DNA from 2 places in the Pontibacillus yanchengensis genome. Region 1 is predicted to be linked to the other one. Evidence: riboswitches for the same ligand, from Rfam matches in the RefSeq annotation. Region 1 holds a riboswitch; the other holds the start of a gene.
What was found. A riboswitch is a leader RNA that binds a small molecule or an ion and turns the genes downstream of it on or off. The one in region 1 is predicted to bind thiamine pyrophosphate.
Positions count from the first base shown of each region.

Region 1 (4,424 bases):
GCTACACTAAGCCTTCGCTTTTGGCCCTGACTGAGACGGAAGGGATGCATATCCACATGCTTCGACAATCCGCACCACTCAAGCATTTGCTGTACCTGTTTACGGTTAGCACCGCTATAGGAAACCTCTTCCCATACGCTGTCCGTGAGAAACTGATGCTCAGGGTTCTGGAAGACATATCCGACGTGGCGGAACTGTTCTTTTTTTCCAAAAGGGTGCTCGACTTTACCGGCAGAAGGGGATATTATACCGGCAAGCAACCGACAAAGCGTCGTCTTCCCGCTTCCATTCGGTCCGACAACCGCTGTGAAAGATCCATTCGAAATAGTCACATTCACATCTTTCAGAACAGATTTCCAGCTTACGTTCTCTGCCCGAAGCAATGGTATTTCATCTTTTCTCACTCTTTGCTTCCCTTCCAGAACAGGATTTCGCCTTCTCAGCTCATCTATCGTCAATGGAAATGGAGGTTCGGCTACTCCTGCCTGAAGTGCCAGCTCAGATACCATCGGCATAGCGACCCCTTGATGCTTCAGGTTTCCTGCGTGTTCTTGCAATCCTTCGCGGAGCGGTCCATCGTAAAAAATTCGTCCATCCCTTCCGAGCATCAATACCCGGTCTGTCATAGAGACCCAGGGGTCCAGGTCGTGTTCGATTATGAAAAGAGATAAATGGCGCTCTTCTTTCAGCGTCTCCAGTAGAGAAACGAACGCCTCTGTCGCTACCGGATCGAGATTGGCCGTCGGCTCATCAAGAATGATCATAGGCGGGTTCATGGCAAGAATACAGGCGAGTGCCAGCTTCTGCTTTTCTCCACCGGACAGGGCCGTAATCATTTCTTTCTTTTTCTCCCGTAACCCGACATCCTGAAGGGCCGCATCGACTTTCTCCTCCATCAACTCCGGGGCCACCTGTAGATTCTCGAGTCCAAATGCCATTTCATCTTCTACCGTCAGCATGCAGAATTGAGTCTCTGGATCCTGAAATACAATGCCGACACTGCGACTTATGGCTCCGGGTAAAGCATCAGCCACTGGTTTCTCATGAAGAGTGACTTCCCCTTCCATTGTTCCTTCCAGTTCTCTTGGATAAAGACCCGTAAGACAATGAGTGAGCGTGCTCTTACCCGACCCGCTCGCTCCAAGAAGGAGTACTGTCTCCTTTTCTACAACGGAAAACGATACATCCTGTATTACCGGCTCTTCCATATCTTCATATTGCAACGTGAGATTCCGAACGCTCATCATGCAGCATGCTTCTTCCGTTTTTCTTTACCTAAAGCAAAGCTCGAAAGCACTCCCGTTTTTGCCAATGCGTCACTTAGTGCTTTGCCGGCTACCCCTGCAAGCAGAGCACCGCTGATGACACGGGTGATGAACATAAGCAGAACATAACCTCCGGCAAGGGCTGCAAACCCTGATTGGAAGTACCCCCAGGCGAAACTGAACACACCGGCCATCATCCCAGCAAACATCAGTGTCCATAAATCATAACGGCGATAGCGGGTCAAAGCGAACCCGGCTTCCGCCCCGAGTCCCTGAATCATTCCGCTGATAATTAGCATCGGCCCTACCGCATTTCCAAGCAGCACTTCCACTGTTGCCGCAATCGTTTCCGAAAGAAAAGCAGCTCCCGGTTTCCGAATGATATAGGCGGCAATGATCGAAACGATGAACCAGATGCCGAAAATGAAATCATAGCCGATTGGACCGAAAAATCCCACGAGCACCTTTCCGACAGGAAGAAAAGCCAGGTAGACGACAGCGAAAACTACCGAAAGCACGGACATGACCACGATTTCTTTCAACTTCCAGTTTTTCATGACTGCTCCTCTTTCTGAGACGGACTGTTTGCCGACATCGTCACTGTCATTACGGTATGAGAAGATCCGCTTCTTTCCGTTTCCCGGAATACATCCTCCAAACCATGGAACGTATCATTCACATCTCCAGATAGTTTCGTTGCATAATGAACGGCAGACACATCAATTCCTTTCTCTTTCATCCTGTCTATTTCCCGGTAAATGACTTCCATATAATCCCCACCGCCCATAGGATAAAGGGAAAACTTTGCACTGGTATGCTGTTTCACCTCATGAAGACCATTGGCAGGCTCACCGATGTCCCCTGTGTACTGATCTCCTGCAGAATCTCCCGGACACCCGATGGAATACGTGGCATTGAATGCCGTGTGTACACCGGTCTTAGCAATTCTCAAAAACACAGCTCTTGTAACATCGAAAACATGCTCGATTTCCCCGCGGACCGTTGTCGTCACTTCGTCAGTATCCATCCAAACATTCGATGTGTCCGTTTCTTTCAGACTTCCTTTGATATATTCCACGAACTGGTCAGTCATCGGATGCACCGAAAACGAACACCCTGCAATCCTTGAATTTCCGCACTGTTGACTCATCTATAATTCCTCCTTCTGATTTAAAAAACAAAAAGACTGCACCCGGTCGTGGGATGCAGTCTGTCTATCAAAAAGAGTTTGTGTTATCACTCAGACCGCACTTCCCCACGCTGGTATTATCCAGATCGGGTTCAAAGGGTCAGAACTGTGTTCTTCTCAGCCACGTATGGCTCCCCTAGTGCATCAATCGGTATGCAGTTTTTTTGTTCTTTGTCTGTTATCATATATCAGTCTGAATTTTTTGTAAACCTCTTTATTTCAGCCATTTCCGTGGGTCGTTTTTCCTGTTTTTAGGTTGTCGCTGCATATTCAACCTGTTCGCGGGTATCGTTCAGCAGGTTAGAATTTAAAGGAGGAATTATCATGGCCAGTCACTTGATCGGCGGCGTGTTCTCACACGTCGGAGATGCAGAAAGAGCTATTCAGGGATTAACGAAACACGGGTACAAAGTGAATGACATTTCCGTTTTTGCCCAGGACAAAAACAAAGTGAATGTACTAGAAGATGAAACCAAAACAAGTGTCACCTCGAATAGAGGCGGTCGCGGGGAAAATGCCGGTAAAGGAGCAGGAATTGGTGCTGCCTCCGGTGGAGTGCTCGGGGGACTCAGCGGTCTTGTAGTCGGCCTTGGCCTTCTTGCCATTCCCGGAGTCGGTCAAATCGCCGCAGCAGGACCTCTCGCTTCTGCTCTGACGGGGGCAGGAGTCGGAGCCGGTGGCGGTGGAATCGTCGGTGCCCTCGTAGGTATGGGTATGCCGAAAGAGCAGGCAAAACAGTACGAAGGTCATTTGAAGGACGGAAAAATCATCGTACTCGTTGAAGCTGCAGAAAAACATGCGGAGCAAGTATATCGCACGTTCATATCAAACCGTACAGAAAACAGTTCCATGTATCCGGAGCACGTCCAGAACGACCACGGACACCATAAGCACCAAGACCACCACGGGCAAAGTGAGCACTACGATAACAATCAAGGAAATCACCATGCACAAGAAGAACCATTCAATCCTGAAATACATGACAACCAGACTGATCACGATCACAATGCGACTGAAACACGCTCCGACCGTCACAAAAAATAAAGCAAAAAACCCTGTCCGACCTTACGAATCGGACAGGGTTTTGTTTGTTTAGATGGTTTTCAGCGCGTCTAAAATAGGGGTATCCCCTTTGGTCACCTGAAATTCTTTATTGATCAGACTGTCGTTATTAAGATTCTCTACAATCACTTTCGCCACGTCTTTACGCGGGATCTCATCTCTGGTTACTTCAGCTGCGGCATTCACTTTTCCGGTTCCAGCATCATTCGTTTCTGTTGCTTCATGGCTTTCTTCGGAGAGCTTATGAACTTCTTGCTCAACAACACTAAAACCTCGACCTGTATTTCCAGCTCGAGCTGCTTCTATGGAAGCGTTAAGGGCAAGTTTGGGAAGAGATTTTTTGAAGGGTTGAAATGATATCTGTTAATGCTTTTAATAGGGAGGATAGAATCTTCACCTTTTCTAGCAATACAGAGGAAAACTGTTGTATTTCTTGCATCTCTTTCGTGAAATGTGTGTACCTTCCGTAGTTTTCTCCGCAGCTACATCTAGATTGTTGTTGATAGAAGTAGATGTCTGAGTTATCTGGTTGGTTTGTTTTACAATAGACTCGGCAATATCCAAAAAGGATGAGATGGTTTCTTTTTGTTGCGCCATAGTATTTTTAGCAATAATAATGTCTTGTTCGTTATGGCTATTCATATTTCATTACCCCTAGATTATACTATATGTAAACCTACGCTATTAGCGAAGGTTCTTTGTATCGTAATTCAATATGTCTAAACCTTTAAAAACATCTTGATCGGTTACATAAACTGGAGCGTAAACCTCTCCAACGAGTTCTTTTAATCTTTGATGAGAATTAGGTTCTTGTAAAATGTTTACTTCTTCAAAACTAATGTTTAGATCCTGTAAATGTTTTTTTGCTTTAAAACAGTTTTTGCAACCGTCCATTGTGTAAAGTAGAT
Region 1 covers NZ_WMEU01000007.1:66,483-70,906, reverse strand. Annotated here, with positions in the region: gene GLW08_RS18075 (ABC transporter ATP-binding protein) at 1-1,247, opposite strand, end outside; gene GLW08_RS18070 (ECF transporter S component) at 1,244-1,822, opposite strand; gene GLW08_RS18065 (YkoF family thiamine/hydroxymethylpyrimidine-binding protein) at 1,819-2,415, opposite strand; TPP riboswitch at 2,501-2,602, opposite strand; gene GLW08_RS18060 (low temperature-induced protein) at 2,803-3,498, shown strand; gene GLW08_RS22015 (hypothetical protein) at 3,547-3,702, opposite strand; partial or broken gene GLW08_RS22300 (hypothetical protein) at 3,775-3,822, opposite strand; gene GLW08_RS18050 (hypothetical protein) at 3,919-4,158, opposite strand; gene GLW08_RS18045 (glutaredoxin family protein) at 4,201-4,424, opposite strand, start outside.

Region 2 (4,424 bases), on a different contig from region 1:
TGATAAACCAGCTTTCTCAATCATTTGTAATGCTGTTTCTTTATCAGCTCGGTCAACTATTTCTGCACCGAGTAGGACATTCTCAACAATGGTTCTCCAAGGGAATAGAGAAGGACTTTGAGGCATGTAGCTAATAGAACCTCTTTTCCCAGTTATTTCTTCCCCATTAAGAAAAATATGTCCTTGTTCAGGCTTGTATAACCCGCCAATTAAATGGAAAAGTGTGCTTTTACCGCTTCCCGATGGACCTAAAATGGTTACAAATTCAGCATCCTTCACATCGAAATGGATATCCTCTATTATTTTCTTCCCTTCAAATGACATGGATATTGACTCTAATGAGAGGTTAGCCATCTGTATGTTTCCCTCCTTTATTTTGCCAACGTATAACTCTCTTCTCTAATAGAGCAATGAGGGCAAAGAAACTTAAGCTGACAATCATGATGATGAAAATAGCCACAAATAGCCTGTCTGTACGAAAGGAAGAGGATGCTAGTGTCATATAAACCCCAATCCCTTTTTTAGCACCGAGCCATTCAGAAATTACCGCTCCCATAACGCTATAGGTTGCAGAAATTTTAAGACCTGAAAAGAGAGAAGGGAGGGCGTGTGGCCATTCTAACTTCCAGAAAATTTGCTTGTTAGAAGCTCCCGCCATTTTCATGTAATGCATCAATTCAGAGCTTGTTTGTTTAAGTCCATCTAAAGTGGCAATTGCGATAGGAAAAAAACAAACTAATGTAATGATAATAAGCTTTGGGAGCGTTCCAAATCCAAACCATATTACAAGTAATGGTGCCAAAACGATAATAGGAATATTCTGAGATAGGATCATAAATGGATAAACAATTTCTCTTAAAGCAGAAATAGTATGTAACCCAATGGCTACAATCACACCAAAGCTGGTACCAATAATAAAACCTAGCAACGTTAATTGAATGGTTGATAATAAATGGCCATTATAATTAGACCAGCCTGTTATTCCTTCATGAAAAATATCGGAAGGAGGAGGCATAAGCCAAGCTGGGATAGCAAATAGTTTACTACTAATTTCCCAAATAATAAATAAAAGGATGAGGACCGCAATGGGCCTCCATCCTTGAAGAATGATGTGTTTCATGTACGATACTTCTCCGTCAATTGATCCATAGATGCTCCGCTAGGTTGATAGAGCACTTTGATCTGTGAGATGACATTGGAACAACCCATATCTATCATTTTTTGATTCATTTGTTCAATAACGGTGAAAATTTCTGATAGATTTCCTTCTAATGTTGTTTCTAAAGGATGAACTTCATATTTGATACCTGATGCATCAATAATAGAAATAGCTTGGTCTACATAAGGGATAACATTGTCGTTCTTGTTTGTTTTAGGTAAAATCTGAATACTGACTAATGAATTAGCCATAAGATCACTCCTTATTTGGTAGGAATTCATTCGTAAATGCGTCCTCGACTTGTAACTGTTCTTCCAGAAGATTGTTATTATACATCCAATCGGAATAATTTTTCCAAGTTTCTTTTTCCTGAATACCCCATTGCTCTGCGTCATCTTGATATTTAGGAGATAGCCACTTTTGACTTGCTTTTACAAGCTCTTCGTCTAAATCAGGAACAGCATCTATAAGTATAGAAGCTGCATCTTCAGGGTTATCCTTAGCAAAGGTGTAACCTTTTGAAGCGGCTGTAATAAAGGATGACACTGTTTCAGGGTTTTCGTTTATCATCGATTCATTAGTCGTCAATATCGGAGTATAGTAATCTAATTTTTCGGAGTAGTCCGTGAGGTATTGCATGTTTAACTCTTGACCACGCAATTCTGCTTCCACACCGGTCCAGCCATAATAGATCCAAGCAAAATCAACATCACGTTTAACAGCTGTAAAGAAGTCAGTATTGCCCATGTTGACAATGTCCACTTTTTCTACATCAGCGTCTTCCTGCTTCATCAAAGATGATAGAACGGCTTTTTCTACCGGAGCACCCCAGCCACCATACGTTTTACCTTCATAGTCAGCTGGTGATGTTATGTTCTTATCTTTTGGTGAAGCAAATCCAGAAGTATTATGTTGAATTACAGCTGCTATAGACACAATAGGAATATCTTGAACACGGGCATGTGTTAATGCTTCCTGAGCACTTACACCGAATTCAGCCTTTCCGGACGCAACAAGTTGATTTGCTCCTGTTTCACCTGGCATAAGGATTTCGACATCCAGACCTTGCTCTTTGAAATATCCTTTTTCTTTTGCTACGTATAATCCTGTATGGTTTGTATTAGGAGTCCAGTCTAATACGATAGATACTTCTTTTAATTCTTCTTCATTTTCTTTAGAACTTGCTCCTTGCTCGTTGGAAGAGCAAGCTGTCAAAATAACAACCACTAATGTAAGCACGACGAATAAAAACTTTCTCATTTTAATACCTCCTGATATGTTCATAGATTGCGTTAATCTAGAAATAGGAATGAAGAACAGGAAGCGTAGGAAGATTAAATGTATGATAAGAAAATAAAAAACACCCTAGGTCCATACCTAGGGTGCATATATCAATACATTATTAATCGATTGACTATGTTCCCTACGCTGGTCTAAACCAGTTCAGGTTCCAAGGGTCAGTATGTAACGCATACTATCTCAACCAGCAACACTGGTCCCCCTACATTTCTCATATTATTAAGTTAATTAACGCCTTTTCTAAACTTTGCCACAGAAGCGAATCTTTTTCAAGTATTATTTACATTGATATAGGAAAAGGGCAAAATAGAGTAGTGTGTTACTATACTAAATCACTGAAGAATATATAAAGAAGGAGATTCTGATGTCACAATCTATACAGGAACAAATCCAAACTTTTAAACAGGACCAACAAAACAGAGGGCGTTTGTTAATCAGTTGCCCAGACCAACCAGGAATTGTATCTGCCATTTCAACGTTTTTAGCAGACAATAATGCCAATATTATGGAATCAAACCAATATTCAACTGATCCCAAGGAAGGGACCTTCTTCATGCGAATTGAATTTGAATGCCCTGATTTACCTACTAAAGAAGAAGAGCTAAAAACACAATTCAGCCTCATAGCACAAACTTTTTCAATGGATTGGAAGCTTAAAAGTGTGTATGATGTGAAAAGGACAGCTATATTCGTATCAAAAGAACTACATTGTTTAAGAGAGCTTTTATTTGAATGGCAAAGCGGAGATATCATTACAGAAATCCCCTTAGTAATTGGTAACCATGAGCATGCCAGGCAGATTGTTGAATCATTTGGAATTCCATTCTATTATATCCCGGCCTCTAAAGAAAATCGAGCAGAAGTAGAGGAAAAGCAATTGGAATTACTAAAGGAATACAACATAGATGTCATTGTCCTTGCTCGCTATATGCAAATCCTAACTCCAAACTTTGTAGCTGCTCACCCTTCTGAGATTATCAATATTCACCACTCATTCTTACCTGCGTTTATTGGAGCAAATCCACATAAGCGTGCCCATGAACGGGGTGTCAAGCTAATTGGAGCCACATCTCATTATGTAACTAATGAGTTGGATGAAGGTCCAATAATTGAACAAGATATTAACAGAGTAGACCACCGAGATGATGTCAAAGATTTGAAAAAGATAGGTCGTTCGATAGAAAGAACTGTATTAGCACGTGCAGTTAAATGGCATCTTGAGGATCGTGTTATTGTATTTGAAAATAAAACGATAGTATTTTAATTGATTAGAGCAATAGAAGGATTCCAAGGGCCAAATTTGTATGCTAATAGTGGTCAAGGGAGGTTCATATATATATGCAAAAAACCTATGACAAATTCATAGGTTTTTTGCACTATATATATAGGTATTTTTTAGTCTCTAAACTAGGAAATTAAACTCATAATTTAACTTAATACTTCATAAGTCGTAGTTCCATTTCGATATAGTAAGTAATAACAAAATATATGCTGAAGGGACACTACACACATGACTTTTAATTTGAAATTAATCTCGTTTATGGTTTGCGTTTTATTTGTTGGTTTATTTGTAGGAAAAACAGTATTGGGGGAAAGTGCCATTCAAACTCAGGATGAAGTTATCTGTGAGAGTTGTTGGGAATTTTCATATGTTGACCATCAATCACAGGTACTAATTGATGGTAAAGAAGATGGAGAGTTTTTACCTGCATCCTCTTTTATTGCTGATCAAGCAGGAGGCAATACATACAATCACTACGATGTTAAAGATGTTACATCTTCCGCTACAACCATTGAATCGAGCTCCACTGTAAGCAGGGATATATTGACCCATGTTTCCATTCAAGGGATAAAGGGTTCAAAAGTAACTACCCAAATTACTGGGCAAGACGACAAGCTGACCAGTATGATTAAAACACATCTTGAAATGAATGGCTTTAATGCAACAATTGAACCAGCTTCTACT
Region 2 covers NZ_WMEU01000001.1:131,501-135,924, forward strand. Annotated here, with positions in the region: gene GLW08_RS00615 (ABC transporter ATP-binding protein) at 1-354, opposite strand, end outside; gene GLW08_RS00620 (ABC transporter permease) at 347-1,120, opposite strand; gene GLW08_RS00625 (thiamine-binding protein) at 1,117-1,410, opposite strand; gene GLW08_RS00630 (ABC transporter substrate-binding protein) at 1,415-2,419, opposite strand; TPP riboswitch at 2,563-2,672, opposite strand; gene purU (formyltetrahydrofolate deformylase) at 2,823-3,722, shown strand; gene GLW08_RS00640 (poly-gamma-glutamate hydrolase family protein) at 3,969-4,424, shown strand, end outside.
Region 2: another riboswitch for thiamine pyrophosphate. It lies ahead of GLW08_RS00630 (ABC transporter substrate-binding protein); the one in region 1 lies ahead of GLW08_RS18065 (YkoF family thiamine/hydroxymethylpyrimidine-binding protein).